Regions from separate parts of the Parvibaculum sp. genome, predicted to be linked through region 1. Evidence: predicted binding sites of a transcription regulator. Region 1 holds the regulator's gene; each other region holds the start of a gene.

Region 1 (2,182 bases):
AGTCTCTCGGCGCAGATCGCCCAGATGGGCGGGCTGACGGAGGCGCAGCTTACGGCATCGATCGAGGCGATCGTCAGGCGCGACGCACAACTCGCCGAACGCACGATTCGCGAGGACCAGCGCATCGACGCGCTGGAAGCCGAAATCGAGTCGCAGGCGATTCGCCTGATTGCGCTGCGCCAGCCCATGGCCGCCGACCTGCGCGAGGCGATTGCCGCGATCAAGATTTCGATCGATCTCGAACGCATCGGCGATCTCGCCAAGAACATCGCCAAGCGCGCGCTGGTGCTGCAGAACGATTTCGAAGGCGCCAACAAGCTGATCCAGGGCATCGCCCGGATGGGCCGTCTCGCCCAGCGGCAGTTGAAGCAGGTGCTCGACGCCTATTCCAACCGCGAGGCCGCCGCCGCCATGGAAGTCTGGCGCGAGGACGAGGAAATCGACGCGATGTACAACTCGGTCTTCCGCGAACTGCTGACCTACATGATGGAAGACCCCCGCACCATTGGCGTTTCGACCCATCTGCTGTTCATCGCCAAGAATGTCGAGCGCATCGGCGACCACGCCACCAACATTGCCGAAACAGTCGGTTATCTCGTCACCGGCGAGTGGGTGCATGACGAACGACCCAAGGGCGACACGACGAGCACGACCGCCGTCGGCGCCGGGAACTGAGCAAAACAGGAGGAATCATGTCCATGGTGCTTGCCCATAGCGGCGAAGAGGATCAGGATTCCGTCGGAAACGAACGGAACCAGTTCGAGAGGCGCATGAAACCGACCGTAATGATCGTCGAGGACGAGGAGGCGCTGCTGACGCTCCTCCAGTACAATCTCGACAAGGAAGGCTACAAGGTCGTGACCGTCGCCGATGGCGAGGAGGCGGTGCTGATGATCAAGGAGACGCCGCCCGATCTGGTGCTGCTGGACTGGATGCTGCCGAGCATGTCGGGCATCGAGGTCTGCCGGCAACTGCGCGCCCGCAACGAGACGCGCAACCTGCCGATCATCATGATCACGGCGCGCGGCGAGGAGGGCGACCGTATCCGCGGCCTCGACACCGGCGCCGACGATTATCTGACCAAGCCCTTCTCGATGACGGAGCTGCTGGCGCGCGTCCGCGCCGTGATGCGCCGCATCCGCCCCGCGCTCTCGGAAGACCTTGTGACTTTCGGCGACATCGTCGTCGACCGCGCCGCGCACCGCGTGCGCCGCGGCGAGCGGGAGGTACGGCTCGGCCCCACCGAGTACCGCCTGCTCGACCATCTGATCCAGCATCCCGGCCGCGTCTTCAGCCGCGAGCAATTGCTGGATGCGGTCTGGGGCTCGGATGTCTATGTCGAGGCGCGCACGGTGGACGTGCATGTCGGCCGCCTGCGCCGGGCGCTCAACGACAAGGGCGAGAAGGACCCGATCCGCACCGTGCGCTCGGCCGGCTATTCGCTGGACGATCAGTTCCTGTCCTGACGGCCTGGCGCATCGCGGCAAAGAAAAACCGGCACACGCGATCCTCGCGGTGCCGGTTTCCCTTTCCCCTCAAGACGCCCCGAAAGGCGGCCGCCTAGCTGACCAGGCGGTGATCCTTGGTGCGTGGCCGTTCGCGATTGCGCCGCGCCTGCGCCGGCTGATAGGCCATCCGCGCATGTTCGGTGCAATAAGGCGAGCCATTGTCGGCGCCGCGCCCGCAGAAATGAAATCCCGGCCGCCCCGGATCGCCGATCGGCCATTTGCAGGTGTGCTCGGTCAGCGTCAGCACCGTGGCGCGCTGGCTCGGCTCGAGCATCCGCTCCTCATGGGCGGCGGGTTCGCTTGCCTCCGCCGTCTCGCGCACGGCACGGTCTTCCGGGCGCGCCTCGCCGGTCAGCGGGTCGGGCCGGCCGCGAACCAGCGTCCGCGGGCCGGGCGCCCGGGTCCGCGCCGGGCGGCTCGGCGTCGCGCGGCCGGACAGGCCGAGGCGATGCACCTTGCCGATCACGGCATTGCGGGTGACGCCGCCAAGCTGCTTGGCGACCTGGCTGGCGCTCAGGCCGTCGGCCCAGAGCTTCTTCAGCAGTTCCACGCGTTCGTCGGTCCACATGATGTTTTCCCCTTGGGCCCCCTCGCTGGCCCTGTTGAACGCCTGTGACCCGTCTCCGTCCCCACTAGATTTCGTAGGCGTTAAGGCGAAACATACAATATGAAGG
Region 2 (2,182 bases), 140 kb from region 1:
TTCTGAACAAGGTCAAGGAAGAGGTTGAGCCGATCGCCAAGGTCGAGCTTTACCCCCGGCTCGAAGGCCGCCAGATGATCATGGTGCTGGCGCCGAAATAACGGCAGCCGACGCAAAGACAGGAAGGCCCGGCCGATTGTGCGCCGGGCCTTTTTTGTCAGGCGAGCAGCTTTTTCAAGCGGTCCGGCCGGTCGGTCAGGATCGCCTCGATGCCAAGCGCCGCAAGCCGCTGCATTTCCGCTTCCTCGTCGACCGTCCAGCATGAGACCGCGAGGCCAAGCTCGCCCGCAAGCGCTGCGGTGGTTGAGGTCACGTCGCCATGCCAGGAAAACCAGCCATCCGCCGGGCCGGATGCGATGGCCCGCAGCATGCGCTCGGCGAAAGTCGCGCCCGCTTGCGTGCGCCAGTCGAAACCGGCCGTCCAGGGCGCGCCGCCGGCCGAGGCGCGGCGAATGAGATCGTCTTCCGAACCCGGCACGTCGCGGGCCGCGGAGGCGTCCTCCGGATCGATCTGGAAAAAAGGAAGCGTCGTGAAGGCGTTGAGAATATCGGGCGCGATCTCCTTTGCATGGCCGAGCGCCCGCCAGTCGAAGGAGACGAAGGTGACGGTTTCCGAAATCCCCTGCGCGCGCGTCAGCGCGACTGCCGCATCGGCAAGCGCCACAGGATCGGCCGATTGCGAAAGATCGAGCAGCGCTGTCTTCAGTTCGACATAGAGACGGAAGCCGGGCTTTGCCGCGCGCTTGACCAGCGCATAGACATCGGCAAGCAGCGGTACGCGCGCGCCGTCGAACGGCGTTTGTTCGGGATAGCGCGCCGAATAGCCGGCGCCGGGCCGGAGCCGGCCGACATCGTAGGCGGCGAGTTCGGCGGCGGACAATTCCTTGAGAAGCGGCGTCGGGCGGGTCAGCCACTGGCCGTCCGGGCCCCGCGCGATGGCGGGTTTCAGGCTCTCGTCGTGATGGACAACGAGTTTCCCGTCGCGGCTCAGATGCACGTCGAGTTCGATACCCTCGGCGTCCATGGCGATGGCGCGCTCGAAGGCTTCCATCGTGTTTTCAGGCCAGAGCCCCGCGCCGCCGCGATGCGCGATCTGTAACGGCTTCCGCATGTCCGTTCCTTCATCCCCCATGACGCGACGCCGGAAAACGCCCGGCAGGCGCCGAATTCAAAGCCGCCCATGTGACCCGTTCCGGCCGCCCGCGTCAAAATGAAACAGCGTCGCAGAGCTGTCATGGAGAGCGTTTGGCGCTGACGTCACATCGATGTGTGATTATAGTATCAAGCGTATCACCAAGAAGAGCGATCGCGCGGGGCCGGACTTTTGCGGCAACCATGCGGCGAATTCGAGGTCGCGAAATGAGCGCCATGAGGCGCCAGCGCGGCAGGCCACAGGCAACACAGGTGATGACATGCCGATTGCGTCGATATGGCGCCGGCTCCGGCACAAGCGCGCCAGGCACTCCTACTACGAGACGCAGGACGTGATGCGCCGCGCCGTCGAAATGGCGGCGCTGGAAGAAGAGCTGCGCGGGCTCGACGACGAGCGGTTGCGGCAGCGCCTTGCCGCCGAAACCGACGCCGCCCGCCGCCGGGTGTTCGAGCGCGAACGGGCCCGGCGCGACGAGGCGTCCGGCCGTTCCCCTGCGTCAGGCACGCGCTGACGGACCTTGGGCGGCGGCCTTTTTTTGGCCGCCCCGCCGCGCCACCCTTTGCATTGTCGCGGCACGATGGCCGATACTCTCCCCAACAAGAAACGGGAACGCGGGGAGTGAGATCATGAAGTTCGGCGTCTTTTACGAATTGCAACTGCCGAAGCCCTGGAACGAGGGCGACGAAGCGCGGCTCTTTCACGAGGCGCTGGAGCAGATCGTGCTGGCCGACAGGCTCGGCTTCGATCATGCGTGGGAAGTCGAACACCACTTTCTCGACGAATATTCCCATTCCTCCTCGCCGGAAGTCTTTCTCGCCGCCGCCGCTTCGCTGACGAAAAACATTCGCCTCGGCCACGGCATCCGGCAGGTGATCCCCAACTACAATCATCCCGCGCGCACCGCCGAGGGTCTCGCGACGCTCGACATCATGTCGCATGGCCGCGTCGAATTCGGCATCGGCGAGGGCGCGACGCGGCTCGAGCTTGGCGGTTTCAATATCCCGGCCAAGGAAAAGCGCGCCATGGCGA
Region 3 (2,182 bases), 1.9 Mb from region 1:
CGTTGCCGCCGAGACTAGCCTAAAAGCTCAGCCGCAAACAGCCGCCCCGCCCTCGCCGAACCACGGGTGGCGGACATAGTCGCCGGGCGCTATGCCACGCGCCGCCGCAACCCCGCCGCCGATTTCCAGCACCCCGTTGACCGGCACGCCGGAGGCATGAATGTCGAGCGACAGCGGCTCGGTCATCGCCGCGATGGAAGCGATCCGCCCGTCGGCCTCGATGAAGATCATGTCGAGCGGAATAAGCGTGTTCTTCATCCAGAAATGGGCGATCCGGCATTGGGAATAGAAAAAGAGCATGCCCGCGTCCTCGTCGAGGCTCTCGCGGAACATCAACCCCCGCCGGATTTCCTCGTCGCTCCGCGCCAGCTCGACGGTGAAACGATGCGTCGTGCCTGCCGCCGTCTCGACATTGAGCGTCGTCTCCGCGCCGGCCAGCGGCGCACAGGCCCAAAGGGCGAGCCCCGCAATCAGAACGGCGGCAAGCGACGCGGCACGCATCAGTCGAGACGCTTCATGCCCGAAGCATACCGCTTCCAGTTCTGGACATAGTGGTCGGAGGACAGCCGCAATGCCTCGGCCGTTTCCTTGTCGAGCGTGCGGATGATCTTGCCCGGCGCGCCGAGCACCATCGAATAGTCGGGAATGTCCTTGCCTTCCGCGATCAGCGTATTGGCCCCGATGAGGCAACCTTTCCCGATGCGCGTATTGTTGAGGATGATGCTGCCGATGCCGACGAGGCTGCCCGCACCGATGGTGCAACCATGCAGCATCACCATATGGCCGATGGTGACGTCGCGCTCGATGGTCAGCGGCGAACCGGGATCGGTGTGCAGCACCGAACCGTCCTGCACGTTGGAGTTCTCGCCGATGGTGATGAGCTCGTTGTCGCCGCGCAACACCGCGCCGAACCAGACGCTGGCGTTCTTCTCCAGCTTCACATTGCCCATCACCTGCGCATTTGGCGCAATCCAGTATTCGCCCTCCGGCGGCAGGATCGGCTTCGCATCGCCGATGGCGTAAATGGCCATGAACACGTCTCCCCGTTTCTCTGTATTTCTCGCGACGCGGACTATGCCATGCCTCGAAGACGGAGACGAGGCTTGCGGAGTGCCCGGAAAATAGGGTGTCATTCGCGCGTCAAGGGCGGCGCCTAACGTCCGCTCGGCAACCGGGAGGAGAGAACGGCATGACGCGACGGAAAACATCGGAGACCGGCAGCATCGGCGAGGCGATGGAAGCGGCCGACGACAGGCCCGTGGCCCGCGCCATGGCGCCGACGCTCGGCGAACTCTGGAGCCGCCGCCTCGCCCGCCGCGACGTGCTGAAAGGCATCGGCAAGGCAGCGCTGCTTGCGTCCGCAAGCGCCCTGCCGCTGGCCGCCTGCGGCGACACGTCCGGCTTTGCGCCCGACGATATTTTCGGCTTCGCGGAAGTGCCGCATGGCGTCGACGAAACCCATCACGTGGGGGCCGGTCACAGCGCCGACATCCTGATCCGCTGGGGCGACCCGGTTTTGCCGGGCGCACCGGAATTCGACCCGCTGAACCAGAGCGCCGAACGCCAATTGCAGCAGTTCGGATATAACAACGACTATGTCGGTTTCGTCCCGCTGCCATATGGCTCGCGGTCGAGCGACCGCGGCCTGCTTTGTATTCATCACGAATACACCAATGACGATCTGATGCATCCGGGCCTCGTTCCGGCGCCGGGACAGAACCCGCTTGAGCTTTTCACCCGCGAGATCGCCGAAATCTCGATGGCCGCGCATGGCGGCAGCATCGTCGAGGTCGCACGCGGCAAGGACCGCAAGTGGAACGTCGTGCGCGACAGCGCCTACAACCGCCGCATCACGCCGCTTGCAACCCCGATGCGGATTTCCGGTCCGGCAGCCGGCCATCCGCGCCTGCAAACCTCCGAGGACCCCGAAGGCCGCACGGTCATGGGCACGCTCAACAATTGCGCCGGCGGCATCACACCCTGGGGCACTTGGCTGATGTCGGAAGAAAACATCAACTTCTATTTCATGGGCACACCGAACGACGAAATCGAGGCGACGAACCACGCGCGCATCGGCATTCCCGCCCCCTTCTCCTATCCCTGGGGCCGCTGGCACAAGCGTTTCGACGTCGCCGCCGAACCGCGCGAACCCAACCGCTACGGCTGGATCGTCGAGGTCGAT
Region 4 (2,182 bases), 550 kb from region 1:
CGTGGTGCGCTTGCCGCGGCTGCCGATCTCGTTGCCCTCCGCGTCGAGCACGGTCAGCATCAGGCTTTCGTCGGGCCCGGCTTCGATCGCGCGTTGCAGGTCGGGCAGCGTCTGAGAAACGAGGAGGAAGGCGCCGACGACGAAAGCGGTGAGGACGAAGGAAAGGGTCGCAAGAAAACCCGGACGGTAGCGGCGCGCGGCGCGCGACCGTTCATCCTCCGGATCGGGCGGTTCCGGCAGGTCGTGCGATGGCGCGCGGTGCTGCTGCGCGCGCATCGGATAGGGATCGTCGTCGTCCTGCGACACGGGTCAATTGCCTCGATAGCTACACTTCCGGCGTCAACCGGGCAGGGGTTTCATGCGAGCCTCATGCCACCCCGGACTGCGCCGAAACGAGACTGAATTAACTTTGTGAGCGGATTGGGGCGCCTTCGCGGCGAAGCAATGGCAGGCATTCCGTGATTTTCCGGAACCGCTTGACGGCGCGCGCGGGCCGAGGTTCTGTGCCGGAATGACCGGTACCGGCGAACCCTTCTGGCGCGTGAAGCGCCTCGACGAAATGACCCGCGAGGAGTGGGAAAGCCTTTGCGACGGCTGCGCGAAGTGCTGCCTGACCAAGCTTCAGGACGAGGACACCGGCCAACTCGAATACACCGACATCGCCTGCCGCCTGCTCGATGCGGAGACCTGCCGCTGCTCGGACTATCCGAACCGTTCGACGCTGGTGCCCGATTGCGTGACGCTGACGCCGCAAAATCTCGAGGACATCGACTGGATGCCGCCTTCCTGCGCCTACCGTTTGTTGAAGGAGGGCAAGGACCTGCCGTGGTGGCACCCGCTGGTCTCGGGCGAATTCGAGACGGTGCGCCTCGCGGGAATGTCCGTTCACGGACGGTTTCTCTACGAGGACGAGGTCGACATGGAGGACCTCGAATTGCGGATCGTCGACTGGCCGCTGATGCCGCCCGAATGAGCCTCGGCGGGCCCCCCGGACCCCCGACTGTCATCGAACTGTCAAAAAACCGTCACAAATGCTAGCCGGGCCCCGCCCGAAATGCTAAAGGCTCTCCCCGGCCGGTTCGCCTGGGGGCGGCGGACGATTCGGGGGCGGTTTTGGCGAAGAGCACACTCGACAAGGACCTCAAAAAGGTCGTCCGTCTCGAAGAGGCGACCTATGCGCTTTCGCGTTCGATCGCGGCGCCGGGTCTTGCCGTCATTTTCCTGCTGGCCATCTTTTTGTTCATGGCCGGCCTCGCGCCGGTGGGACCGCTCAGCATCTTCGTGATCGCGGGCGGGGTGATCGCCGGCTACATGGCGCTGAACATCGGCGCCAACGATGTCGCCAACAATATGGGACCGGCGGTCGGCAGCCGCGCGCTGCCGCTCGGCGCCGCATTGATCATCGCCGCAATCTGCGAGGCGGCGGGTGCGATCCTGGCGGGCGGCGATGTCGTCAACACGATCTCGCGCAACATCGTCCAGCCTTCGGAATCGCTTGCGGTGCTCGACTTCGTGTTGCTGATGATGGCGTCCTTCCTCGCCGCCGCACTCTGGATCCATCTGGCGACATTCCTCAACGCGCCCGTTTCGACGACGCATTCGATTGTCGGCGGCGTGCTGGGCGCGGGCGTCGCGGCGGCCGGCATGGCGGCGATCAACTGGTCGATGATGAGCGCGATTGCCGCGAGCTGGGTGATCTCGCCGCTGATGGGTGGCATCATCGCGGCCGGCCTTCTCGGCTTCGTCAAATGGACGGTGCTCTTTCGCGAGGACCGGATCACGGCGGCCAAACGCTGGGTGCCGGTGATGATCGGCCTGATGGCGGGCACCTTCGCGATGTATCTGTCGCTGAAGGGTTTCTCGCGCATCTGGCGGCCGGCGCCCGAAACGGTGTGGGCATTGGGCGCCGCCGGTTTCGCGGCCGGCTGGTGGCTGTCGCGCCCCTGGATCGCGCGCCGTGCCACGACCATCGAAAACCGCCGCAAGCATGTGGCGCGGCTTTTCACGCTGCCGCTGATCTTCGCCGCCGCACTCTTGTCGTTCGCGCATGGCGCCAACGACGTGGCGAATGCGGTCGGCCCGCTCGCCGCGATTGTTGCCGCCGCCGAATCCGGCCAGGCCGCGCCCGACAAGGTGGCGCTGCCGCTCTGGGTGCTCTTGATCGGCGCGATGGGCATTGCGC

Evidence for each region. Region 1 encodes PhoB, which activates phosphate uptake and scavenging genes when phosphate is short. Its sites were predicted from a motif close to TGTCATNNANCTGTCAT; they were not measured.
Region 2: the regulator PhoB is predicted to act here: its motif matches at 1,220-1,236, upstream of KF719_RS11640 (glycerophosphodiester phosphodiesterase family protein).
Region 3: the regulator PhoB is predicted to act here: its motif matches at 1,128-1,144, upstream of KF719_RS02940 (PhoX family phosphatase).
Region 4: the regulator PhoB is predicted to act here: its motif matches at 1,002-1,018, upstream of KF719_RS15015 (inorganic phosphate transporter).

The regions. Positions count from the first base shown of each region.
Region 1 is NZ_JAHBYN010000001.1:2,493,915-2,496,096, forward strand. It holds gene phoU (phosphate signaling complex protein PhoU) at 1-675, shown strand, start outside; gene phoB (phosphate regulon transcriptional regulator PhoB) at 771-1,466, shown strand; gene KF719_RS12330 (GcrA family cell cycle regulator) at 1,561-2,079, opposite strand.
Region 2 is NZ_JAHBYN010000001.1:2,352,950-2,355,131, forward strand. It holds gene infC (translation initiation factor IF-3) at 1-101, shown strand, start outside; gene KF719_RS11640 (glycerophosphodiester phosphodiesterase family protein) at 158-1,111, opposite strand; gene KF719_RS11645 (hypothetical protein) at 1,413-1,664, shown strand; gene KF719_RS11650 (LLM class flavin-dependent oxidoreductase) at 1,780-2,182, shown strand, end outside.
Region 3 is NZ_JAHBYN010000001.1:559,554-561,735, forward strand. It holds gene KF719_RS02930 (DUF192 domain-containing protein) at 28-501, opposite strand; gene KF719_RS02935 (gamma carbonic anhydrase family protein) at 501-1,031, opposite strand; gene KF719_RS02940 (PhoX family phosphatase) at 1,190-2,182, shown strand, end outside.
Region 4 is NZ_JAHBYN010000001.1:3,044,079-3,046,260, forward strand. It holds gene KF719_RS15005 (PBP1A family penicillin-binding protein) at 1-306, opposite strand, end outside; gene KF719_RS15010 (YcgN family cysteine cluster protein) at 512-973, shown strand; gene KF719_RS15015 (inorganic phosphate transporter) at 1,114-2,182, shown strand, end outside.